Regions from separate parts of the Thioalkalivibrio sp. ALE9 genome, predicted to be linked through region 3. Evidence: predicted binding sites of a transcription regulator. Region 3 holds the regulator's gene; each other region holds the start of a gene.

Region 1 (3,269 bases), 170 kb from region 3:
CGGTGTTGGGTGCTTTCGTGACGGCGGGGAATCGGATATAGTTCGCGGCTTCGGGGCGTGGCGCAGTCTGGTAGCGCATCTGCATGGGGTGCAGAGGGTCGCAGGTTCAAATCCTGCCGTCCCGACCAAACGGGAAGCATCAAAAAGGCCGCTTGTAGCGGCCTTTTTTGTGTCTGACGTCCGAGTTTGTCCGGGCGGGTCTATTCCATCGAGCGGCGACGCGCCTCGCGCTGGTAATGCAGCAAGGCGAGGTTGGTCTGGCGCTCCAGCCACTGGGTCATCCCGACAATCTCGAAGCCGGCGTATTCGTAGCCCTCCCGCGTACTGCGCCGCCGGTTGGCCAGGCGCAGGTCGCCCGAGAGCCGCTCACTGACGTCGGGGAGCAGCAGATTGGTGAACGCGAGGGTGGTGCCGGTCTCCAGCGTGTCGAGCGTGGCCGTGGCCAGCTCGATGCACATGCCCTGGCCCGAGAGATCGACGAGCTCGCCGATGACCGGGTCCTTCCAGCCGGGCGCGCGCAGTTCGATCTGCGGGCGCTGGGCCATGGGGATGTGAACGCGGAAGGTTTCGCGGCGCTGGAGATGCTCCAGTGTTTCGGGGTAGGGGCAGGCGTACAGGGCGCCGCCTTCTTCATGTTCGATCCGGGCCACGGTGGTGGAGAAGCGTACGGCCACGCCGCGCAGCGCGGCGAATACCCGCAGGGGCATACCGGAGGTGACATGCTGGTGCGCGCGCGGCGGATTCAGTTCGTCGAGAAAGAGTTCCTTCGCGGCGGGGTCCAGCCGGACCAGGGCCGAAGTGTACAGCGGGCCGTCGGCGTCGAGCCGGACGCTGACCAGGGTGAGCTTGTGGTCCAGGTCCTTGAGAATGCCGGCGATCCGGTCCGGCTTGTCGACCGTGTAGTCGGTTTCGTCCATGCGTCCGTGACGTTAGCTGGGTGTGAGGACGCAAGGTACTGGTCGAGCATCCGAAATGCCAGCATCGGTGCGAATAAGCTGCATCAGGCTTGTGTGATACGGCGTCCGCCACGGGTGTTGGGGCGGGTGCGCCCGTAGGGGTCGTAGGTCGCCGCCGGGCCGGCCTCTTCGCCGCGCAGGATCTGCATGGAGAGCTCCACGCGCTGGCGATCGCGATCGATCAGGCGTGCGTTGCCCTGGTTGAGGGTGTTGCAGCGCTCGATGGACTGGCGCAGGGCCTGCCAGTGATCGTTGAGGACGGCACCGTCGTCCATGCGCGAGAGCAGGCGGGCCATGCCCTCGGGTGTGAATGACTCGCTCGCGGCCTCGGCGATAGCGCGCTGCTGGCGGGTCTCGGTCTCGAGTTCCTGCAGCAGCCCCTGCTTGGTCGCCACGACCTCCTGCAGGGTCTCCGGGGTGCGCGCCTCGACCGCGCGGGTCTCCTGGATCAGGGCCTCTTCCAGTTGGTGGGCCAGCCGGATCGAGGTTTCCAGGGAGCGCAGCAGGCGATGGCGCGTGTCGGTGTTCATCGGTGAGGTCCGTGATTAGCGCAGCAGGCGCTCGAGGTCGATCATGCGGTCGGCCAGCTGTTCGTTGTCCACCGGGTAGTTGCCGCTGGCGATCGCCTCGCGCAGCTCGGCCACACGCGCCGCGTCGAACGGGGCGTTCTCGCCGGCGCTGGCGGCCGAACTCATCGCCTGGGCGGCGCCGGTCAGGGTAAGCGAATCGTTACCGGTGGTCGCGGCGCTATCCGACCCTTGCGCCCGGTTGGGCGCGCCGCTGGAGTCCTCGCGGCCCTTGACCGTGGAGCTCTGGCCGTCGGGGCGCAGACTGTTCGTATTGAGGCCCTTGATATCCATTGTGCCGTCCTGTCGTTGTAACTGTGCTGCAAGTGTTTACGGCCGCGTGTGCTGAAACTGTAGCCCTGTGGCGGTGGTTTTTGTAACACCGATCACAGAGTCGGCATCAAAGTGTCACCCGGACGTGCCCGGAGGGCTGGATTTCGCCCTCGACCACGCGCCCGGACGAGGTGTTCTTGACCCGGATGCGGTCCCCGAGGGTGCCGTTTTCCAGGGCCTCGCCCTGCATGCGGATGGCGATCGAGCCGTTTTCGGCAAGGATCGTGACCCGCTGGCCGCGGCTGACGATCTCGCGCTGGGTGACGTGCTGTGTGCCGATGATCTGGCCCGGACGAATGCTGCGCCGGGTCTGCTGACCGATGAGGGCCGACTTGTCTTCATGATAACTGCCCGCGTGGCGTGACGTCTCGATGCGCTGGAAGCGCAGATCGCCGCTGGTCAGCGTGTGCTGGCGAGGGAGGTTGCGACTGGCCACCAGCACCTGAGCGTAACGTTCCACCGTGGCCGGGACATACAGCTGCCAGGTGACCGGGCCCGCACACTGAAGGTGGATCGCGGTATTGCCGTCGCGGCGGCCGCCGGGCGGGAAACGGGCGTTGAGTCCGTCATGGCAGTAGGCCAGCCGGAGCCGGTTGTCGAGCTGGCCGATCTCGATATTGATGTCGTCGCTATGTTCGGCGTCCAGCTCCTGCAACAGAAACTGTTCCGCGGCCGCGCGGATCTCCGCAACTGGGTGGATCTCGGCGTGGGCCGGCACGGAGAGCGCGAACCACGCCACGAGAGCCATGAGCCCCATGGGGATGCAGCGTGATGTACAGGTTGTATGTGGATGCATATGCCGGTCCTCGCCGCCCGAGGGAATACCCCGGGTCTGCCGCGTCCGTTCGCGGACCCGAAGCTATGCAGGTTTGATGCCAGTTGTCCGGGCGGTGCCCGACTCAAGGCCCGGCGTTCAATGCCGTTATCCCTGGGAAGCGGCGCCAGAAGGCGCATACAGGCGATTGCAAATGACAGCCCGGGGGTGCGCGGTGCACACTGACCTCCCGGGAGCGGCTCGCGGCAGATGGGCGCGGGACAAGGAGAGCAGCACCATGAGTCAATTCATTGACGATGTGAACCAGCGAACGCAGCTGGTGGGTCAGAACCGGATGGAACTGCTGCTGTTCCACCTGGGTGGATCACAGACCTTCGGAATCAACGTGTTCAAGGTGCGCGAGGTTATCCCGTCGCCGCCGCTGCGCCAGATCCCGGGGTCGATGAGTGTGGTGCGCGGTGTGGCTACCCTGCGGGGCGGCACGGTGCCGATTATCGATCTGGCGCGGGCCATGGGCCTGCGCAGCGCGGCCGGTACGGGTGACAGTGGTGAACAGAAGGTGGTGGTCACCGAGTTCAACCGGTCGGTGCAGGGCTTCTGGGTATCGGCCGTGGACCGGATCGTGAATGTGAACTGGCA
Region 2 (3,269 bases), on a different contig from region 3:
CTGGGTGCCATCCTCGTCAGCCGCACCCCGGCGGCCGGAGTGGCGTCTTCCGGGCGCGGCCCCGGCCCGGCCAACCGGGTCACGCTCCTGCGCGCCGCGCTGACCGCCCCGCTCGGCGGCCTGGTCCTGGCCGCCCCCACCCCGGACGAACCGGTGCTGGCGCTGTGGGTGATCGCCCTCGCGGGCCTGGCACTGGTGCTGGACGGGGTGGACGGGGCCGTCGCGCGCCGCACGGACAGCGCCACCGCGTTCGGCGCCCGCTTCGACATGGAGCTGGACGCCGCCATGATCCTCGCCCTGTCGATCCTCGCCTGGCAGATGACGGCGGTCGGCCCTTGGGTAATCCTGATCGGCCTGATGCGCTACGCCTTCGTGCTGGCCGCCCGCCCCCTGCCCTGGCTGGCCGCGCCGCTGCCGCCCAGCCGGCGCCGCCAGGCCGTCTGCGTGTTGCAGACCGTGGTCCTGCTACTGGTCCTGATCCCCGGCCTGCCCGCACCCGCCGCCATCACCATCGCCCTGGCCGGCCTGCTGGCTCTGGGCCTGTCCTTTGCCGTGGATATCCACTGGCTGTACCGCCACCGACCGGAGGTGTGTCATGACTGACGCCCGCAACAACCGCCGCCCCGCCCGCCTGCGCCGCCTGCTGCTGGGTGGCCTGCTGGCCACGGCCCTCGCGCTGCCCGCACAGGCCCTGGCCGATGCCGACCGCTGGGTCATCGACCCCGACCACTTCGCGGTCGGCTTCCTGGTCGATCATGCCGGCTATGCCAAGGTCTTGGGCATGTTCCTGGAGGCCGAGGGCGAGTTCGTCTTCGACCCCGACACGGGCGAGCTGGGCGACGGCCATTTCGTCATCCAGACCGACAGCGTGTTCACCAACCACGCCGAGCGCGACGACCACCTGCGCAACGAGGACTTCCTGAACGTCGAGGAATACCCGGAGATGCGCTTTACCGCCACGCGCTACGAGCCGACCGGCGAGAACACCGGGCGCCTCAGCGGCGGGCTCGAGCTGCTGGGCGAGACCCGCACCATCCACCTCGACGTGACGATCAACAAGGTTGGGCGCTACCCGTTCCCGCTCGGCGGCCTGTTCGGCCGGCCGTACGTGCTCGGTGCGTCGATGCGCGGCAGCTTCAACCGCTCCGACTTCGGCATGACCTACGGCCTGACCCGCGACATCGTCGGCGACGAAGTCGAACTGATCATCGAGTTCGAGGCCCAGCGCCAGTAACGCCCGGCCGACTGAATGTATTCACCACGAAGCACACGAAGGCACGAAGAAGGGCCAGGGCGGATTGCACCACGGAGGGCACAGAGGACACGGAGAAGCGCTGACCGCAGGGCTGCGCGCTGGAGTCTACGTTGCCGCCGGGCGATCGCGGGGCACGGGGCAACGCTCCCCCGTCATCCCGGCCGCAGCGAAGCGAAGAGCCGGGATCTCCGGACCCTGGCACCCATGTCACGGCGCACCCCGAAGGCGCGGGTCGCGATCGCCCCGAAATAGACAGGACGCGGACGAAGCGAGCGAAACGCCCATTGAAGGTCAAGGGCGCTGTTCACCACGAAGGGCACGAAGATACGAAGGAAGGGCCAGAGCAGATCGAACCTGCCAGGGTATGGAGAAGGGCGGGGAGCCCGGTCGCACGGCGGTGGTGCCGTAGAACAGGAACCTTCTGAAAAAAATCGGGTTCGGGGGCTCAAGTCTGCGGGGATGCAGCCGTCACCGGGGGCAGGCCCGTTCCCCCTATCGAGTGCAACGGGCCTGCACATTCAGAACCGGGAGTACGAGATGGACGCAAGCGCGATTGCCGCGATGGCCACGCAGAACAGCCAGCAGCAGGTGGCCATGCAGAAAGACGTGGCCGTGCAGAAGAAGGCGATGGAGTCGCAGGAGATGGCGGCTCAGTCGATGCTGCAGGCCATGCCCGACATCGGCGAGATGCAGGCCGCCACTCAGAGTCTGCCGGACAACGTCGGCACCAACATCAACACGACCGCCTGAGACGTTACCAACTGTCCGTCCAGAAAGGCCCCGGCGCACTTTTGCCCGGGGCCTTCTCTTTACTGGGCCATCACCCGGCCCGTTCCGGCAACGATCAAACTTCTCCGTGTCCTCCGTGACCTCTGTGGTTACACGCCCTTGCCCTTCCTTCGTATCTTCGTGCCCTTCGTGGTGAACAAAGGCCCTTGCCCTTCAGCCCCCATCCCCGGCATTACGCCCGGACGCATCCGCGGGCGCACGACAGACCCGCGCGGCGAAGCGCCGCATCACGCCCCGCGCCAGACGGTCTTCCGGGTCGATGCAAAAGCCGGCCTGTTCCACCGCGGCCTCGGTATCGCGGTTCGGGTGACAGCCGCCGGTGATACAGGTCCAGGCCGGCTGCACCCGGTCCTGGGCGCGGGCCAGCAGCGGCCGCGTGTGGCGTACATGCTCAAGCATGCGTAGCTCGCCCGCCTCCGCCAGCACCCGGCGCACCTCGCCGAGGGCCCGTGGCGGATCCTGCACGCTGCAGAACACCAGGCCGGAGACCACGGTATCGAAGGCGCCGTCGGCAAATGGCAGGGCCTCGGCCCGCGCCACCACCAGCGGCACGGAAGGCGCCCGCCGCCGGGCCCGGCGCAGGGCCGCCAGGTCCGGGTCGATGCCGATGACCCGTTCCGGATCGGCGTACAGCGGCAGGTCGCGCCCGGTCCCGCAGCCGATCTCCAGTACGCGGCCGTGCGCACCGGCCACCAGACGCCGGCGCCAGCGCCGCAGGCCCAGCAGCTCGGCACCGGCCATCAGGCCGTCGTACAACCAGGGGATCTGTTCCAGACCGCGCATCGAGACTCCCGGGGACAGGAAAATGTGATGCCCAACACATTCTTTCGGCGACTGTCAGGAACCTGTTTCCACAGTCCCTGTCCACTTATACAAGTTGCGGAAATGATCGGCTCGTGGCAACGGCAGCCGGTTTTCCGCCGTTCGGACCAGAACCCTCCATCACACGGGTGTCCGGACGATCTTTGGCCCGACCTTCGCGTCGGGCCATTTTTTTGTGGGGTGACCCCGCCCGGCAGCCCCGGGAACGGTCAGCTGCCCGTGCGACCGATCAGGTTGAGGAACTCGCGCCGGGTCCGGCCGTCCTCGCGGAAGGCGCCCAGCATCACCGAGGTCGCCATCGACGAATGCTGCTTCTCCACCCCGCGCATGGTCATGCACATGTGCTTGGCATCCACCACCACACCGACCCCCTTGGCGTTCGTCACCTGCATCAGGGCCTCGG
Region 3 (3,269 bases):
CGCGAATCGCCGCGGAAGCTTTGCAGGGCCTCGTGAAGATCACGGGTCAGCTTGCCCAGCTCGTCGAAGAGTTCGCGGTCATAGGGGCGCGCCAGATCCTGCACCAGCGCCCGGGCGCCCGTGTCGTCGCCCGCCTCCAGCGTCTTGACCAACTGCCGCGCAAGCTCCAGCTGATCGTCGCGTGGTGGGTGTTCCTGTTCAGTCATGAGAAGCCTCTTGCGGGTACGGCGCGGAAGGTTTCGGACGACGCCCGCGGCGGTCGGTGCCACGGGCGTCGGGCATATCGGTCACAGGCCCATGATTATCCCTGTGCTTCAATGCGTTCGAAGATCTTGTCGATCTTTTCCTTCAGCGTCTCGGCGGTGAACGGCTTGACCACGTAGCCGTTCACGCCCGCCTCGGCCGCCTCGACGATCTGGTCGCGCTTGGCCTCCGCCGTCACCATCAGCACCGGCATGGACTTGAGGTTCGGGTCGGCGCGCACGGCCTTCAGCAAGTCGATCCCCGGCATGTTGGGCATGTTCCAGTCGGTGATCAGAAAGTCGAAATCCCCGTTCTGCAGCATAGGCAGCGCGGTGCTGCCGTCGTCGGCTTCCTGGGTATTGTTGAAGCCAAGATCACGCAACAGGTTCTTGATAATGCGCCGCATCGTGGAAAAGTCGTCCACGATGAGAATCTTCATTCCCTTGTCCACACGTCACTCCGGGATTCGTAGGGTGGGTTTTAGAATAACTGCAAAGCCGTACCGTCTTCGAGCCACGAACCCAGGCGGGCGCGCAGTCGAATGGTGGCCTGACTTCGGATCTGGCTGACGCGCGACTCGGTCACGCCCAGCACGGCGCCGATCTCGCGCAGGTTGAGCTCTTCGATGTAGTAGAGCGACAGCACCAGCCGCTCGCGTTCGGGGAGGTCGCCGAGGGCTTCGGCCAGTTCCTGACGGAACTCACCGGCCTCGAGGGTGCGGGCCGGCGACACCTCCTGCCCTTCGATCACGCGATCGGCCCCGTCGTCACCCCCGCCGAGGTCGTCCAGGGCGAACAGGTGGGCTCCGGCGTGATCCTGCAGCATCTCGTAGTACTGGTCGATCGGCACGTCCAGCTCGGCGGCGACCTCGCTGCCACGCGCCGCCCGCCCCTCGCGCGCCTCGACGGTCTGGATCGCCGCGGCAATACGCCGACTGTTGCGGTGCACCGAACGCGGTGTCCAGTCACTGCGGCGCAGCTCGTCGATCATCGCGCCACGGATGCGGATCCCGGCGTAGGTGGCAAAGGTCGCGCCCTGGCCGCCCTCGAACTGGCGCGCCGCCTCGAGCAGCCCGATCATGCCCGCCTGAATCAGGTCATCCACCTGCACCGAGGCGGGGAGCCGCGCCATCAGGTGATGGGCGATGCGGTGGACCAGCTCGACGTGATCGGCAATCAGCTGCTCGTGCCCGCCGCTGGCCGCGGAGGTCGCCTGATAGCCGGAAAGTCGATTACGCGTCGTCATCATGCGCTCTGCAGCATCCGTTCCACGAAAAACCCGACGCCACCGTGGTCACCGCCGCCCACCGGCCAGCGGTCCACGGTCCGTGCCAGTTCGGCAAAGGCCTTCCCCGCCGGGCTCCCGGGGTACTGCTGTACCACTGGCGCGCGTTTCTGCACCGCCTCGCGCAGGTGATCATCCATCGGAATATAGCCGGCCAGGTCGAGCACCACCTCCGGCAGGTAGTTGCCGCAGACGGTATTGAGTTTCTGCATCAGTCGCTCGGCGCCTTCGCGGCCGTCGACCATGTTCGTCACCATGCGGAAGCGACGCAGGCCATGATCTCGGTGCAGGACCTTGATCAGGGCATAGGCGTCGGTAATCGAGGCGGGCTCGTCGCAGACCACCACCAGGGTCTCCTGGACCGCGCGGCAGAACGACGTCACGGATTCCTGCAGGCCGGCCGCGGTGTCCACGATCAGCACATCCAGGGGTTTGCGATAGGCGCTGAAGGCATGGATCAGACCGGCATGCTCGGCCGGCGTCAGGTTGGCCATCGCCGCGATCCCCGAAGCCGAAGGCACCACCTTCACCCCGTCCGGCCCCTGGACGAGCACATCCTCCAGGCTGTCCACGTCCCCGGTCACCAGGTCGTGCAGCGTGCGCTCGGGACGCATCCCCAGCAGCAGGTCCACGTTGGCCAGGCCCAGATCGGCGTCGAACAGCATGACCTCGCGCCCGAGCCGGGCCAGGCCCACCGACAGGTTCACTGATACGTTGGTCTTGCCCACCCCGCCCTTGCCCGAGGCAACCGCGATGACCTTCAACGGCTTGTTAGTGCGTGGCATAGCGCCCCTTCCCGACCGGTTGAATCAGTTCCAGCGTGGCGGGCTCCGCCGCCCGTGCCGGACGTGCCTGGGCGCGCGCGCGCCGCGGCGGTTCCATCTCCGCCAGGCGCTCGGCCGCCCAGGTCTCGCGGGCATTGGCCGCTGCCCCGGGTCCATCGGCGGCATCCTCCAGGGCCAGCCGGGTCAGATACCCGGTATCGACCCGGTGAAAGTCCTCGGCAATACGCTGGCCATCACTGACGAACCCCAGTCCCAGGTGCTGATCGAGCAGTACGGACAGGACCTCGCCCAGCTCCTCGGCCTCGTCCAGCTTGGTCAGCACCAGCGCCGAGGGCTCCGCCTTGCGAAATGCCTCCAGCACCCGCCGCAACGCGCTCCCCTGGGTCGTCGCCGACACCACCAGCCAGCTCTCGGCCCGGATGTCCGGCGGCAGGTGCGCGAACAGGGATTCGTCCTCCACTGCACGCGGGGCCTGTCCCGCCGTATCCACCAGGATCAGGTGCCCATCCTCCACGCGGCGCGCCAGTTCGCGCAACTCTCTCGCGTTCTGCAGCACCCGCACCGAGATCCCCGCCATCTGGGCGAAGGCCTGCAACTGGCGCGTGGCCCCGATGCGCTGGCTGTCCAGGGTGACCAGCGTAACCGAATCCGGGCCCATGCGGCGGATCTGGCGCAGCGCGATGCGGGCCAGCGTGGTGGTCTTGCCAACGCCGGTGGGCCCGACCAGCGCCAGCAGGCCGCCCTCGTCCAGGATGTCCGGCCGGTGGGTGGCAATCGCGCCCGACAACCGCGCCCGCAGGCGTTCCCAGGCCTGTTCCGGCGAGCTGTCATCGAGAATGCTTCCGGCCAGGCTGCGCGCCAGGGCCTCGCTGAACCCGCGGTCGATCAGGCGCGCCTTGCATTCCGCCGCCAGCGGGTGGCGGGCCGCCCAGCGCGCCTCTTCGCTCTCCGCATACT

What was found. Region 3 encodes FliA, which starts transcription of late flagellar genes. Its sites were predicted from a motif close to GCTAAAGTTNNNNNNNNNNCNGCCGATA; they were not measured.
Region 1: flgM (flagellar biosynthesis anti-sigma factor FlgM) is a predicted target of FliA. The motif match lies at 1,853-1,880, and genes of this name have one in related genera.
Region 2: D106_RS0106700 (YjfB family protein) is a predicted target of FliA. The motif match lies at 1,699-1,726, and genes of this name have one in related genera.

Annotation. Positions count from the first base shown of each region.
Region 1 is NZ_KB898122.1:320,321-323,589, forward strand. It holds tRNA gene D106_RS0101510 (tRNA-Pro) at 52-128, shown strand; gene D106_RS0101515 (flagellar brake protein) at 201-917, opposite strand; gene D106_RS0101520 (flagella synthesis protein FlgN) at 1,001-1,486, opposite strand; gene flgM (flagellar biosynthesis anti-sigma factor FlgM) at 1,502-1,816, opposite strand; gene flgA (flagellar basal body P-ring formation chaperone FlgA) at 1,923-2,612, opposite strand; gene D106_RS0101535 (chemotaxis protein CheV) at 2,908-3,269, shown strand, end outside.
Region 2 is NZ_KB898124.1:205,826-209,094, reverse strand. It holds gene D106_RS0106710 (CDP-alcohol phosphatidyltransferase family protein) at 1-603, shown strand, start outside; gene D106_RS0106705 (YceI family protein) at 596-1,234, shown strand; gene D106_RS0106700 (YjfB family protein) at 1,793-2,005, shown strand; gene D106_RS0106695 (class I SAM-dependent methyltransferase) at 2,198-2,827, opposite strand; gene folE (GTP cyclohydrolase I FolE) at 3,076-3,269, opposite strand, start outside.
Region 3 is NZ_KB898122.1:494,387-497,655, reverse strand. It holds gene D106_RS0102370 (protein phosphatase CheZ) at 1-206, opposite strand, end outside; gene cheY (chemotaxis response regulator CheY) at 302-682, opposite strand; gene D106_RS0102360 (RNA polymerase sigma factor FliA) at 724-1,491, opposite strand; gene D106_RS0102355 (MinD/ParA family protein) at 1,488-2,312, opposite strand; partial or broken gene flhF (flagellar biosynthesis protein FlhF) at 2,481-3,269, opposite strand, start outside.